One region of the Protofrankia sp. CiP1_Cm_nod4 genome, then DNA from elsewhere that is predicted to be linked to it. Evidence: riboswitches for the same ligand, from Rfam matches in the RefSeq annotation. Region 1 holds a riboswitch; the other holds the start of a gene.
What was found. A riboswitch is a leader RNA that binds a small molecule or an ion and turns the genes downstream of it on or off. The one in region 1 is predicted to bind cyclic di-AMP.
Positions count from the first base shown of each region.

Region 2: another riboswitch for cyclic di-AMP. It lies ahead of AC5LSR_RS00145 (C40 family peptidase); the one in region 1 lies ahead of AC5LSR_RS15615 (transglycosylase family protein).

Region 1 is NZ_CEVIVC010000080.1:20,022-23,196, reverse strand. Features, by position in the region: gene fbaA (class II fructose-bisphosphate aldolase) at 113-1,150, shown strand; cyclic di-AMP (ydaO/yuaA leader) riboswitch at 1,738-1,886, shown strand; gene AC5LSR_RS15615 (transglycosylase family protein) at 1,894-2,613, shown strand.
Region 2 is NZ_CEVIVC010000001.1:30,422-39,299, reverse strand. Features, by position in the region: gene AC5LSR_RS00165 (NfeD family protein) at 1-239, shown strand, start outside; gene AC5LSR_RS00160 (SPFH domain-containing protein) at 266-1,168, shown strand; gene tkt (transketolase) at 1,439-3,535, shown strand; gene AC5LSR_RS00150 (cold-shock protein) at 3,863-4,297, shown strand; cyclic di-AMP (ydaO/yuaA leader) riboswitch at 4,847-5,012, shown strand; gene AC5LSR_RS00145 (C40 family peptidase) at 5,015-5,755, shown strand; gene AC5LSR_RS00140 (peptidoglycan-binding protein) at 6,153-6,941, shown strand; gene AC5LSR_RS00135 (S1C family serine protease) at 7,240-8,199, opposite strand; gene AC5LSR_RS00130 (metallopeptidase family protein) at 8,532-8,876, shown strand.

The sequences.
Region 1 (3,175 bases):
GGAGCGTTCGTCATACCCTTCGCGCAACTTCCCGGCACGGCACACGTCCGAATCGGTAAAATATCACCGAACCGGGCATGCCGCGCCCCGACTGTCCACAGGAGCCAGACCGATGCCCATTGCCACCCCAGATATCTACGCCCAGATGCTCGACCAGGCCAAGGCGGAGGCATTCGCCTACCCTGCGATCAACGTCACGTCGAGTGAAACCCTGAATGCCGCACTGAAGGGCTTCGCGGACGCCGGGAGCGACGGTATCGTACAGATTTCCACCGGAGGGGCCGAATTTCTCTCCGGTACCCGGGTGAAGAACATGGTGCTCGGCGCGCAGGCGCTGGCCGAGTTCGCCCACCATGTCGCCAAGGCGTACCCGGTCAACATCGCGCTGCACACCGACCACTGTCCTGCCGGCAAGCTCGACACCTACCTGCGCCCCCTGGTCGCGATCTCCAAGGAGCGGGTGCTCAGGGAGGGCCGCGAGCCGCTGTTCCAGTCCCACATGTGGGACGGCTCCGCGGTCGAGATCGAGGAGAACCTCAAAATCGCCGACGCGCTGCTGGCGGACACGGCCCAGGCGAAAATCGTCCTGGAGGTGGAGATCGGTGTCGTCGGCGGTGAGGAGGACGGCATCGTCGGCGCGATCGACGAGAAACTGTACAGCACGCCCGAGGACATGTGGCGGACCGTCGAGGTCCTCGGCGCCGGGGAACGGGGCCGCTACCTGGTCGCGGCAACCTTCGGAAACGTGCACGGGGTATACAAGCCGGGCAATGTGAAACTCCGTCCGAGTATCCTGCGGGATGGTCAGCAGTATGTCGCGCAGAAGCTCGGGCTGCCAGCCGGGGCCAGACCTCTCGACCTGGTCTTCCACGGCGGGAGCGGTTCCGACCTGTCCGAGATCCGCGAAGCGGTGGATTACGGCGTGATCAAGATGAATGTGGACACCGACACCCAGTACGCGTACACCCGGCCGGTCGTCGACCACGTCTTCCGGAACTACGACGGCGTTCTGAAGGTGGACGGCGAGGTCGGCGTGAAGAAGCACTACGACCCGCGCAGCTACGGCAAGGCGGCCGAAGTCGGCATGGCCGCCCGAGTCGTGAAGGCGTGCGAGGACCTGCGTTCCGCGGGACGCTCCCTCGCCAACTGACCCCGCTTGGGCGGGACGGCCCCACAACACGCTCGCCAGACCGGGCTTCGTCGTCCGGCTGGCGAGCGTTCGCGTGCGGGTGCCGACCCATCGGCCTCCCGGCGCCCGGGTGACCGGATGGCCGTCACCTTTCAACGGCCATCCGTATATGACGCAGGTTCCGGAAAGGTCGCATCATCGTCGGATCACGGCACTGTACGTATGGTCCTGCCGTTCGACGTGTCTTCGGCTGAATCAGCGGTGTTCCGCGCCGCGGGCGCCGGGCCGGCCGGGCCCGGCTTCCGGCCCATAGCACGCGGATCGCCGGCCCACGCACTGGCTCCTATCCGGATAATCCGGCCCCGATCGCCACCGGCACGGCGGGATACCGAGTTTTCCCGGCAATAAAAGTATGATGAAATCAATAAGCGCGCGTACCCGTGCGCTACCATCCGCTCCCGGGCCCCGACAAGAGCCGCCGGCCCGGTGTGCGCATCCTCACGAAGCGTATTCCCCGCTTGTTCGGCGCCCAGCAATTGTTGTTATGGTCTGCGCCGTGCTCGCGACACAGCGAACACACGTCGGGCGGCACGCCGAATCCTGCCCTCGCCCGACGAAAACCCAAACTCGTGGCAGGAACGGGGGACCCACTTCTGGGCGCCGATACCGGGCGTCCTCGGGGTGAAGCCGCACATGCGGCCGGGCAGTCCCAGCCCGAACCCGACAGCTCACTTCGCAGGCGTGGGGAAGGGCATAAAACCAATATGTCCAGTGCACGTTCCCGAAATCGACAGCACGGAACCGGCCGAATCCGGCTGGGCGCGCGGGCGCTGGTAGTCGCTCCCGCGCTGGCCGCGGCGGTCGGCGGAAGCATCGTGATGTCACAGCCCGCCAGCGCCGCCACCACCTGGGCGCAGCTACGCCAGTGCGAGTCCGGGGGGGACTACACCGTCAATACCGGCAACGGTTATTACGGTGCCTACCAGTTCTCGCTGAGCACCTGGCAGAGCCTCGGCTACCCGGGGCTGCCCAGCGACGCCTTGCCAGCCACCCAGGACGAGGCCGCGCTGAGACTGGCCAACCGGTCCGGCTTCGGCCAGTGGCCGGTCTGCGGCCAGGGGATGGGCGCCGACCAGCTGGTGGCGAGCGCCAGCTCGTCCGGGGCCGGATCGCCCAGCACCGGCACCGGCACCGGCACCGGCTCGGCGGGCGCGGCCGGGTCGACCGGGGCCCAACGCTGGGTGGTGCGTCAGAGCGCGCAGAGTCTCGCGGACAACACGCTGTTCACCACCGGGCTGATCTATCAGGTGCGCTCGGACGTACGAGCCTGGCAGCGCCAGATGAACAGGCTCGGCTACCGGATCAGGATCGACGGCCGCTACGGCCCCCAGTCCGCCTTCGCCGCCACCCTCCTGCAGAACTCGCGGGGACTGCAGGTGGACGGTATCTGCGGCCCACGGACCTGGACGGCCACCTTCGACTGAACACGGCCAGCCAACCAACCGGCCAACCGGCCGAACAGCCGGCCGAACAGCCGGCAACTGGCCGAACGACCCAGCGGTCGAACGGCCTCTGGCGGACGGCACCGCCCACCGGCGGCACGCACAGTCCGCACACAGCCGGCCCACCCGTGGCTGGACATCCGACCGGACCGGGCTGGCGCGCCATGGACAGCGCAGCCACGATCCCCTTTCATGCCAGGCCTCCGGCCGCATCCAGGAGAACCCCGGATGCGGCCGGCCCGGATCCGGCCCGGCAGGGCCGGGGACCGCTCCGGACGGCTCCGCTTCCCGGAGTGCCCCAGAAGTGACAACAAGCACATTCACGATACGAAAGAAACTTCGTCCGTCACCATAAGTCACAGAAATCGGAGAAGGCGACCCCGCCGCGGGGCGGAGTCACACCGTCAGCTACGGTGACACGTTCAAGGCGCTTAGCCCATTCGGGTGATAACAGTCACGTCGGTGTAGTTCATCCGACACCCCGATTTGCTTCGATAGAACCAGACTCGCTAGAGTCCTCCCCACTCGCCGGATCGGTGAGGCC
Region 2 (8,878 bases), on a different contig from region 1:
TCGCGCGCCGTCACCTGCACCAGGCGCCGGCCGTCGCGACCGGTACCGACGCGCTGATCGGCATGACCGGTGTCGTCCTTGAGCCCGTTAACGGTGACGGTGACGGCCGGGTCAGGATTCGCGGTGAGATATGGTCGGCCCGCGCGACGATCGACGGTCAGGTCCTTGAACCGGGCACGAGCGTGCGCGTGCTGCGCATCGACGGCGCCACGGCCATCGTCCACCCCGCGCAGCTGTAGCGGGCCTTGGGACCGGGGAGGCGTCGATGACCGGGCTGATCGCCACCGCGGTCGTTCTGCTGGTGCTGCTGGTTTTTCTCAGCCGGGCGGTGCGGGTTGTGCCGCAGGCCCGGGCGGTCGTGGTCGAGCGGCTGGGCCGGTACCACCGGACCCTCACCCCGGGCCTGGCCCTCGTCATCCCCGTCGTGGACCGGATCCGTGAACGCGTCGACCTGCGCGAGCAGGTGGTGACCTTCCCGCCGCAGCCGGTGATCACCGAGGACAACCTCGTCGTGGGCATCGACACGGTGATCTACTTCCAGGTCACCGACCCGCGCGCGTCCACCTACGAGATCGCCGACGTCATCAGCGCGATCGAGCAGCTCACTGTCACGACGCTGCGCAACGTGATCGGTAGTCTGAACCTGGAGCAGACCCTGACCTCCCGTGATGAGATCAACACCAGGCTGCGCGGTGTGCTCGACGAGGCGACCGGCAAGTGGGGCATCCGGGTCAACCGGGTGGAGCTCAAGGCCATCGACCCGCCGGCGTCGATCCAGGACTCGATGGAGAAGCAGATGCGCGCCGAGCGGGACCGCCGGGCGGCGATCCTGTCGGCGGAGGGCGTCAAGCAGAGCGAGATCCTGCGCGCCGAGGGTGAGAAACAGGCCGCGATCCTGCGCGCCGAGGGAGAGCGGCAGGCGAAGATCCTCGCCGCGCAGGGCGAGGCGGAGGCCATCACCACGGTGTTCCGGGCGATCCATGCCGGCAACGCCGACCAGAAACTGCTCGCCTACCAGTACTTGCAGACCCTGCCGCGCATCGCCGCGGGCGAGGCGAACAAGGTCTGGATCGTCCCCAGCGAGCTGACCAGGGCGTTCGGGGGCCTCGCCGCCTTCGGTGGCCTCGCCGACGGGCCGGACCACACGGCCGGCGGGCAGCCTCGCTGACAGCTTCCCGCCCGGTCCCCCGCGTCTGCGTCTCCGTCCGCGCGGACGTACCCGCGTGTACGTACGGTCACCGTAGTGACGCCGTCGGCCGGTACGTTCTCTCCTGACATCGGAGCCGGGAAACGAGAGCGCGGGAGCAAGGCCACAGCGGCGCCCGCACGGCCCCGACGCCCACCGGAGATCCGTCACCGCTGGATACGATCTAGGGCGTGGACCCGCAAGCGCCTGCGACGGACGTTGTGGGCGTCCTATCCGACACAAAGGATGTACATGACGCCCACCGAACAGCCGGCCATCACCGACACGGACGATCTGTGCGTCGCGACGATCCGCACACTGTGTATGGACGCGGTGCAGGCCGCGAACTCCGGGCACCCGGGCACCCCGATGGCCATGGCACCGGTGACCTACACGCTGTGGCAGGAGTTCCTGCGCTTCGACCCCGACGATCCCTCCTGGCCGAACCGGGACAGGTTCGTGCTGTCGGCGGGGCACGCGTCGGCGTTGCTGTACGCGATGCTGCACCTGGCCGGTGTCCGGGCGGTCGGCCCCACCTATGAGACGCCCGGCGGGCCGGCGGTCACCCTCGACGACATCAGACGCTTCCGCCAGCTGGACGGGAAGTGCCCCGGCCACCCGGAGTACCGCTGGACGTCCGGGGTGGAGGCGACCACCGGGCCGCTGGGCACGGGCGCGGCGACGGCGGTGGGCATGGCCATCGCCGGGCGCTGGCTGGCGGCGCGCTTCAACCGGCCCGGCTTCGACGTGTTCGACCACGACGTGTACGCGCTGTGCGGTGACGGCGACCTGATGGAGGGGGTCGCGGCCGAGGCGGCGTCGCTGGCCGGCCACCTGGGGCTGGCCAACCTGTGCTGGATCTACGACAACAACCACATCAGCATCGAGGGCGGCACCGACCTGGCGTTCACCGAGGACGTGGCCACCCGGTTCATCGCCTACGGCTGGAACGTCACCCGGGTCGGTGACGCCAACGACCGCACGGCCCTGGGCCGCGCCTTCGAGACGTTCCGCCGCGAGCCGCACCGCCCGACCCTGATCATCGTCGACAGCCAGATCGCCTTCGGCGCCCCGACCAAGCAGGGCACCGCCGCCGCGCACGGGGAGCCGCTGGGGGAGGAGGAGATCCGGGCGACGAAGCGGTTCTACAACTGGCCGCCGGAGGCCCGCTTCCTCGTCCCCGACGGGGTGTACGAGCACTTCGCCGCCGGTGTCGGCAAGCGGGGCCGGGCCGAGCGGGACAGCTGGCTGGCCCTGCTCGGCCGCTACCGGGAGGCACATCCCGATCTCGCCGGCCAGCTCGACCTGCTGTGGGGCGGGCAGCTGCCCGACGGCTGGGACGCCGACATCCCCGTCTTCCCCGCCGACGGCAAGGGCCTGGCCACCCGGGACTCCTCCGGGAAGGTCCTCAACGCCGTCGCTGCCCGGGTGCCCTGGCTGGTCGGCGGCTCCGCCGATCTCGCCCCGTCGACGAAGACCCGGCTGACCGTCGACGGCGCCGGGGACTTCCAGGCCGCCAGCCCGGGTGGGCGCAACCTGCACTTCGGCGTCCGCGAGCACGCGTCGGCCGCGGTGGCCAACGGGCTGTCCCTGTCCGGGCTGCGGCCGCTGTGGTCGACCTTTCTGATCTTCTCCGACTTCGCCCGCGGCGCCCTGCGGCTGTCCGCGCTGATGGAGCTGCCGGTCATCCACGTGTTCACCCATGACTCCATCGGGGTCGGGGAGGACGGGCCGACGCACCAGCCGGTCGAGCAGCTCGCCTCGCTGCGGGCCGTCCCCGGCCTGCTGGTGATCCGCCCCTGTGACGCGGGCGAGGTCGCGCAGGCGTGGCGGGTGGTGATGGGCCTGGAGCAGGAGCCGGCCGCGCTCGTCCTGAGCCGGCAGGCGCTGCCGACGCTGGACCGGGCCCGCTACGCCGACGCCGCCGGGCTCGCCCGCGGCGGCTACGTGCTGGCCGACCCCGCCGACGGCGACCCCGAGGTGATCCTGATCGGTACCGGCAGCGAGGTGCACCTGGCCCTGGCCGCCCATGAGGAGCTGGCCGCGCAGGGGGTGCGCGCCCGGGTGGTCAGCCTGCCGTCCTGGGAGCTGTTCGAGCGGCAGCCCGCGCGGTACCGCGAGCAGGTGCTGCCGCCGGCGGTCCGCGCGCGGGTCGTGGTCGAGCAGGCCGCCACGCTCGGCTGGGAACGGTACGCCGGCCCGGACGGGGTGATCATCGGGATGCGGACCTTCGGCGCGTCCGCCCCGCTGCGGGACCTGCAGACCAGATTCGGTTTCACCCCGCGGGCGGTGGTCGACGCCGCCAGGCAGAGCCTGGCCGCCGTCCACGCCGCCGGTGACCCGGCGTAGACCGTAAGGACACGGATCCGCGGCTTGTGACCATGACGTCGACGGCCGGCTGGCCCCCGGGGCGCTTCCGGGGGCCGGCCGGCCGGTCAGCTGGTCAGCTGGTCGGCCGTTCCGCCCCGGTGTATCCGCGCTCGTTCCCCATCGGCCGCTGTCGGTCGTTCCGCGCTCCGGGTGTCGGGCTTGACCTGGGTAGGCGTACCTGAGACGGTGAGCAGGTCCTGCGGTCGCGCGAGCGGTCCTGGGGCTTGGTTGTACACAGGTTCGTCTGGTGTGCAGTTCACTTGGTACAGGGCTGGTTGGCACAGAGGTTGTACAGGGGCAGATGTGGTGGGTACTGGTAGAATTCTGCGTTTCGACGGGGTTCGCGGCTACGGTTTCATAGCGCCCGATGCCGGTGGCGACGACGTTTTCATGCACGCAAACGATCTTCAGGACGAGAAGCACCTGTTCCAGCCCGGAACGCTGGTGGAGTTCGAGGCGGAGGAGAGTGACAGGGGCCCGAAGGCCTCGGTCGTCCGTCTGATCCGCCGGGCTCCGGCCCGTCCGGCGCCCGTGTATCCGGTGGTCTCCCCAGGTGTGGTCAACGGGCGTTCGAGCGCCGACGACGACGACATGTGCGACGTCCTCACCGTCGGGGAGTTCCGGCATCTGCTGACCGAGACGCTCATCGAATCGGTGCCGACCCTGACCGGCGGCCAGATAAGCCAGATACGGCAGCGACTGACCACCCTCGCGCAGGCGCGCGGCTGGGTCGAGTCCTGACCGACGCCGCTCCGCCCGGGGCCCTGCCTGGCCCGGGGCGGACCGGCGGCCCCGCTGGTGCCCGGGCGTCACTGATGCCCGGACGCTGCGCCGTCCGCGCTGGCCATGCCGCCGGCCGCGGCGTGCGCACGTCCGGGTTCGTGGCGTTGCTTCGGCGGTCCGTGGGCCCACCCGGGCGATCCACTGCGCCCGACAGCGCAAACGCTGTTTCGGGCAGTGCAAATGCTGTGCCCGACAGTGCAAATGCTGTGCCCGACAGCGAAACACAACGGTGGAAAAAATGTTGTTGCCGGTCCGCATCGGCCGTTTCACGATACGCGCTGGTTAACCATGGGAGCGGTGTGTAGCGCCATCACGCTGCGGCCAGCTCGTACCGTCCCGGCAGCCATCCTGGGACGGCCCGCGTAAATGATGCGTACGGTGAGTGTTGTGCGCCGACATGCCGAGAAAACCGCCGCTTGCGGTTACCAAAAGTAGTTCGCTACGTTGGCCGGGCTCTCAACGGCACCGGACCGCACGCCGAGTTCTGTCCACGGTCCGGTGTCTTCCGACTAGCGATCGCCAGGACAGAAGCGGGGGACCCACCTTTCCGCCGGACGTCGCCACCACGGTGGCCGTCCTTGGGGTGAAGTCGGCCGCGCAGGTATCCGCGCGTCGACCGGGCTTCCCGGCCCGAACCCGACAGCTAACCTCGCAGGCGTATGGGAAGGATCATCGTTGCCTGCACACCAGGTGAATTCAGGTCCGGCTGCCGTAGGTCATCCCAGTCCCAGTTCCAGGCGCGGTCGTCATCGCGCGCCCACGACCCGCTCCGCCCTCGGCCGGATATCGGCACGTACCGCGGTTGCCGCCGCGGCCACCGGTACCGTCGCCCTCTCCGGGCTGGCCGCACCGGCCCTGGCGAACGACCGTGGCGCGGGCACGGGCGGGACGGGGTGGACCGACGCCGCCACGGCCGGCACGACCACCGCGGCCGGCACGACCGCTGCCCGGCCCGCTACCTTCACGATCACCCCGGCCGTCTGGTCGGCGGCCTCGTCGCCGGCCGCCGCCGCGGGCGTGCGCACGCTGTCGGCGCAGCCGGTGAGTTTCTCGACGTCCACCAGTGGTTTCGGGGCGAAACTCGTCTATCTGGCGTCGAAGCAGGCCGGAAAGCCGTACGTGTGGGGTGCCGAGGGGCCCCGGGCGTTCGACTGCTCCGGCCTCGTCCAGTACATCTACAAGCAGCTCGGCCGCAGCGTCCCGCGGACGGCCAACGCGCAGTACAACGCCTCCCAGAAGATATCGAAGAATGCCCGGCAGCCCGGTGACCTCATTTTCTTCGGCCGGCCGGGCGGCATCCACCACGTAGGGATCTACGCCGGGAACGGGATGATGTGGGCCGCCCCGCACACCGGGGCCGTGGTCCGGCTCCAGAAGGTCTACACCGGCAGCCATCTGGTCGGCCGTATCAGGTGACCCGCCCGCCCGGGCCGGGCTGGCGGCCACGGGGTGTTCGGGTGCCCCGGGCGGACAGCGCGGGCAACAGCCGGCGGCCGCCGCGAAAATTTCTCCCGGCCACTGCCGGGTAACTGTTCCTGGAGCCCCGGGCAGGTCCGGCGCGGGTCCCGCGCCGGATATCCAGAAAATTCCGGCCGGAGCGCACGGTGCTTCTCCCGGAGCGCTCCGGAAATGACCGGGAAATTTTCTGGACGAATGCGGTCGACGGCCTGCGCCCCGGTCTGCCCGACGTGTTCCAGTCGATCAGGCGCGCTGGGAAGAGCAAACCGTCGGCTGCTCGAAGGAAATGCTGTCCTGGCGCCGCCAGTGAATTTGACGAGCCATTTCGACGATACTTTTGGATGAGAAACTGATCATGTCCAGGGGAAGACACAGAAAACCCGGCCGGTGCAACGGCGCGGCATTGGTGGGCACCGTCGGGCTCATCGGGACGACGGCCGGAATGATGCTGACCGCGGCCCCGGCCAGCGCGGCCGGGCCGTCCGGGCCCGCCGTCGTCGCCGACACGGCCATCGCCCGTGTCGCCGCGAACGCGGGGCTGCCCAGCTGCCGAGGGGTGCCGCTGGGCACCTGGGTGGCGGTGGCGCTCGCGGAGTCCGGTGGCAACGCCAGGGCGCGTAACGCGCACGGTGAGGACTCCCGCGGGCTCTGGCAGATCAACGCGCGGGTCCACACGGGCTGGCTGGCGGGCCGGAACCTGTACGACCCGGCCACCAACGCGTGGGCGGCGAAGAAGGTGTGCGACAGTCAGGGCGTGCGTGCCTGGAGCGCCTACACCAACGGTTCCTACCGCCGTCATCTGGCGCGGGGGAACGCCGCCGCGGCAGCGGCGAAAGCCAGCCCGGCGAGCATGTCGACAACGCGGTCGAGCGCCCCTGTCCCGCCCGTCAGCGGGATCAGCTACATCACCCGGAACTGTTCGCTGCCAGCGTCCACGGCAACCGTGAGAAACGGCAGCAAAATGCGTACCGAGGTGGCCGCGGTACAGCGGCGGCTGACCGGTATCGGATATCCTCTCACCGTCGACGGGATATTCGGCCCGCAGACCACCAGGGTGGTCAAGGAATACCAGCGGCGGCACGGCCTCGCGGCCGACGGAACAGTCGGCGCCCGCACCTACGCCCAGCTGTTCCCGTGCGGCTGACGGCTGGGTGCCACTGACGGCCCTGGGTGCCTCCCCCTCCCTCGGGCACCCGGGGCGCCACCGTCCGCGGGCGGCCACCGTCCCCGCCTGGGCGGGCCGGTGGCCGGCGGCCGCCCGCGGACGTTCGCCCACCAGGCCGCGACCGGCGTGAGTCTGTTGTCGTGTATGTTCATGTTTTCTGGCCGTATCAGCGCATTCTGGCTGTATTGGCGCATGCTGGCAGCATCAGTACATTCTGGCTGTATAGGCGCATTTTTGCCATATCGGCGTACACCGCGACAAACTCGTGCCGATCTTCTCAGGTGAGTGCCAGTTCCTGCGGGACGACGATGACGTCGACGAGCGCGCCGCGCCGCCACACCGTCAGTTCGAGCGGGCGGCCGATGGTGTCCTCCGTCATCAGCCGTTGCAGATCCCCCGGGGTGGCGACCGGCTGCCCGGCGACGGAGAGCACCAGGTCGTCGGCGAACAGGCCGGCGCGACCGGCCGGGCTGCCCGCGACGACCTCGGCCAGCCGCACCCCGTGCCGCCGGCCGGACCGCTCGGCCAGGTGTGGCGGCAGCGGTGCCCGGGTGCTGGCGACCCCCAGGTAGGCGCGCCGTACCCGGCCGTCGCGCATGAGCGCGGCGAGGATGCGGCGGGTGGTGGCGTTGACCGGGACGGCGAGCCCGAGCCCGATCCCGGCGACGGCGGTGTTCACCCCGACGACGTGGCAGTCGGCGGTGACCAGCGCGCCGCCGGAATTGCCCGGGTTGAGCGCGGCGTCCGTCTGGATCACTTCGTCGATGACGCGGACGGTGGCGCCGGCCCGGGTGGGCAGGGAGCGGCCGAGTGCGCTGACGACCCCCGCGGTGACGCTGCCGGTCAGGCCCAGCGGGCTGCCCACCGCGACGACGAGCTGACCGACGGAGAGCGTGTCGGCGTCGCCGAGCGCCGCCGGGGCCGGCGTGCCGCTACGGGCCCGCAGCACCGCGAGGTCGGAGAGCGGATCGGCGCCGATCACGTCCACTTCGCTGTGGGTGCCGTCGGCGAACTCGGCCATGCCCGCCGCGCCGCCGCCGGTCTGCCGTCCCGCGCGCCTCGGTCCGCTGTCGACGACGTGGGCGGAGGTGAGCAGGAAGCCGTCATCGGTGAAGACCACGGCGGATCCGGCTCCCTCGCCACGCGGCGTCCGTACCCGCAGGCTCGCGACAGCGGGGGAGACGGTGGCGGCGACTCGGGTGACGACCTGTGAGTAGGCATCGAGCGGATCCTGCATCCCGGCCTCCTGTCCCGCTTACATAATTACATCATGAGAAGCAGTGGACGCCGGACAATGTTCCCCGGGCGTCCGCCGGACGTCCTCCTGGACGTCCCCCTGGAGCGCCGGTCAGGTAGCGCGGAGCCCATCCACGACCACCCGCACAGGCCATGATCCAGAAGAGTTTGTCGTTGTGTACGCTTTTTGGCCGTAAAAGCGTACACAACGACAAAATTACGCCGATCTTCTCCGGCGGCCGACGTCCATCCAGGCCTGTTCATTCCCCGTGCCGGTGCCCGGCGGTATGGCGGCGCCGCGCCGGGACGGCGTCTGAAGGTAGGTTCACCGACGTGGTCGAGGTGTCCAGGCAGCGCTTCGAGGCCCTGGTGGCCGAGGCGCTGGACAGCCTGCCACCGCAGCTCGGCCGTCAGATGTCCAACATCGCGGTCGTTGTCGAGGACGAGCCGCCGTCGCCGGGGCTGCTGGGGCTCTACGAGGGGGTACCGCTGACGCAGCGGGGCGACTGGTACAGCGGGGTGCTGCCGGACCGGATCACGATCTACCGGCGGTCGATCTGCGACCTGGGCCGGACCGAGGAACAGGTCGTCGGGCAGGTACGGGTGACCGTCATCCACGAGGTGGCCCATCACTTCGGCATCGACGACGGGCGGCTCGCCGAGCTCGGCTGGGGATAGGA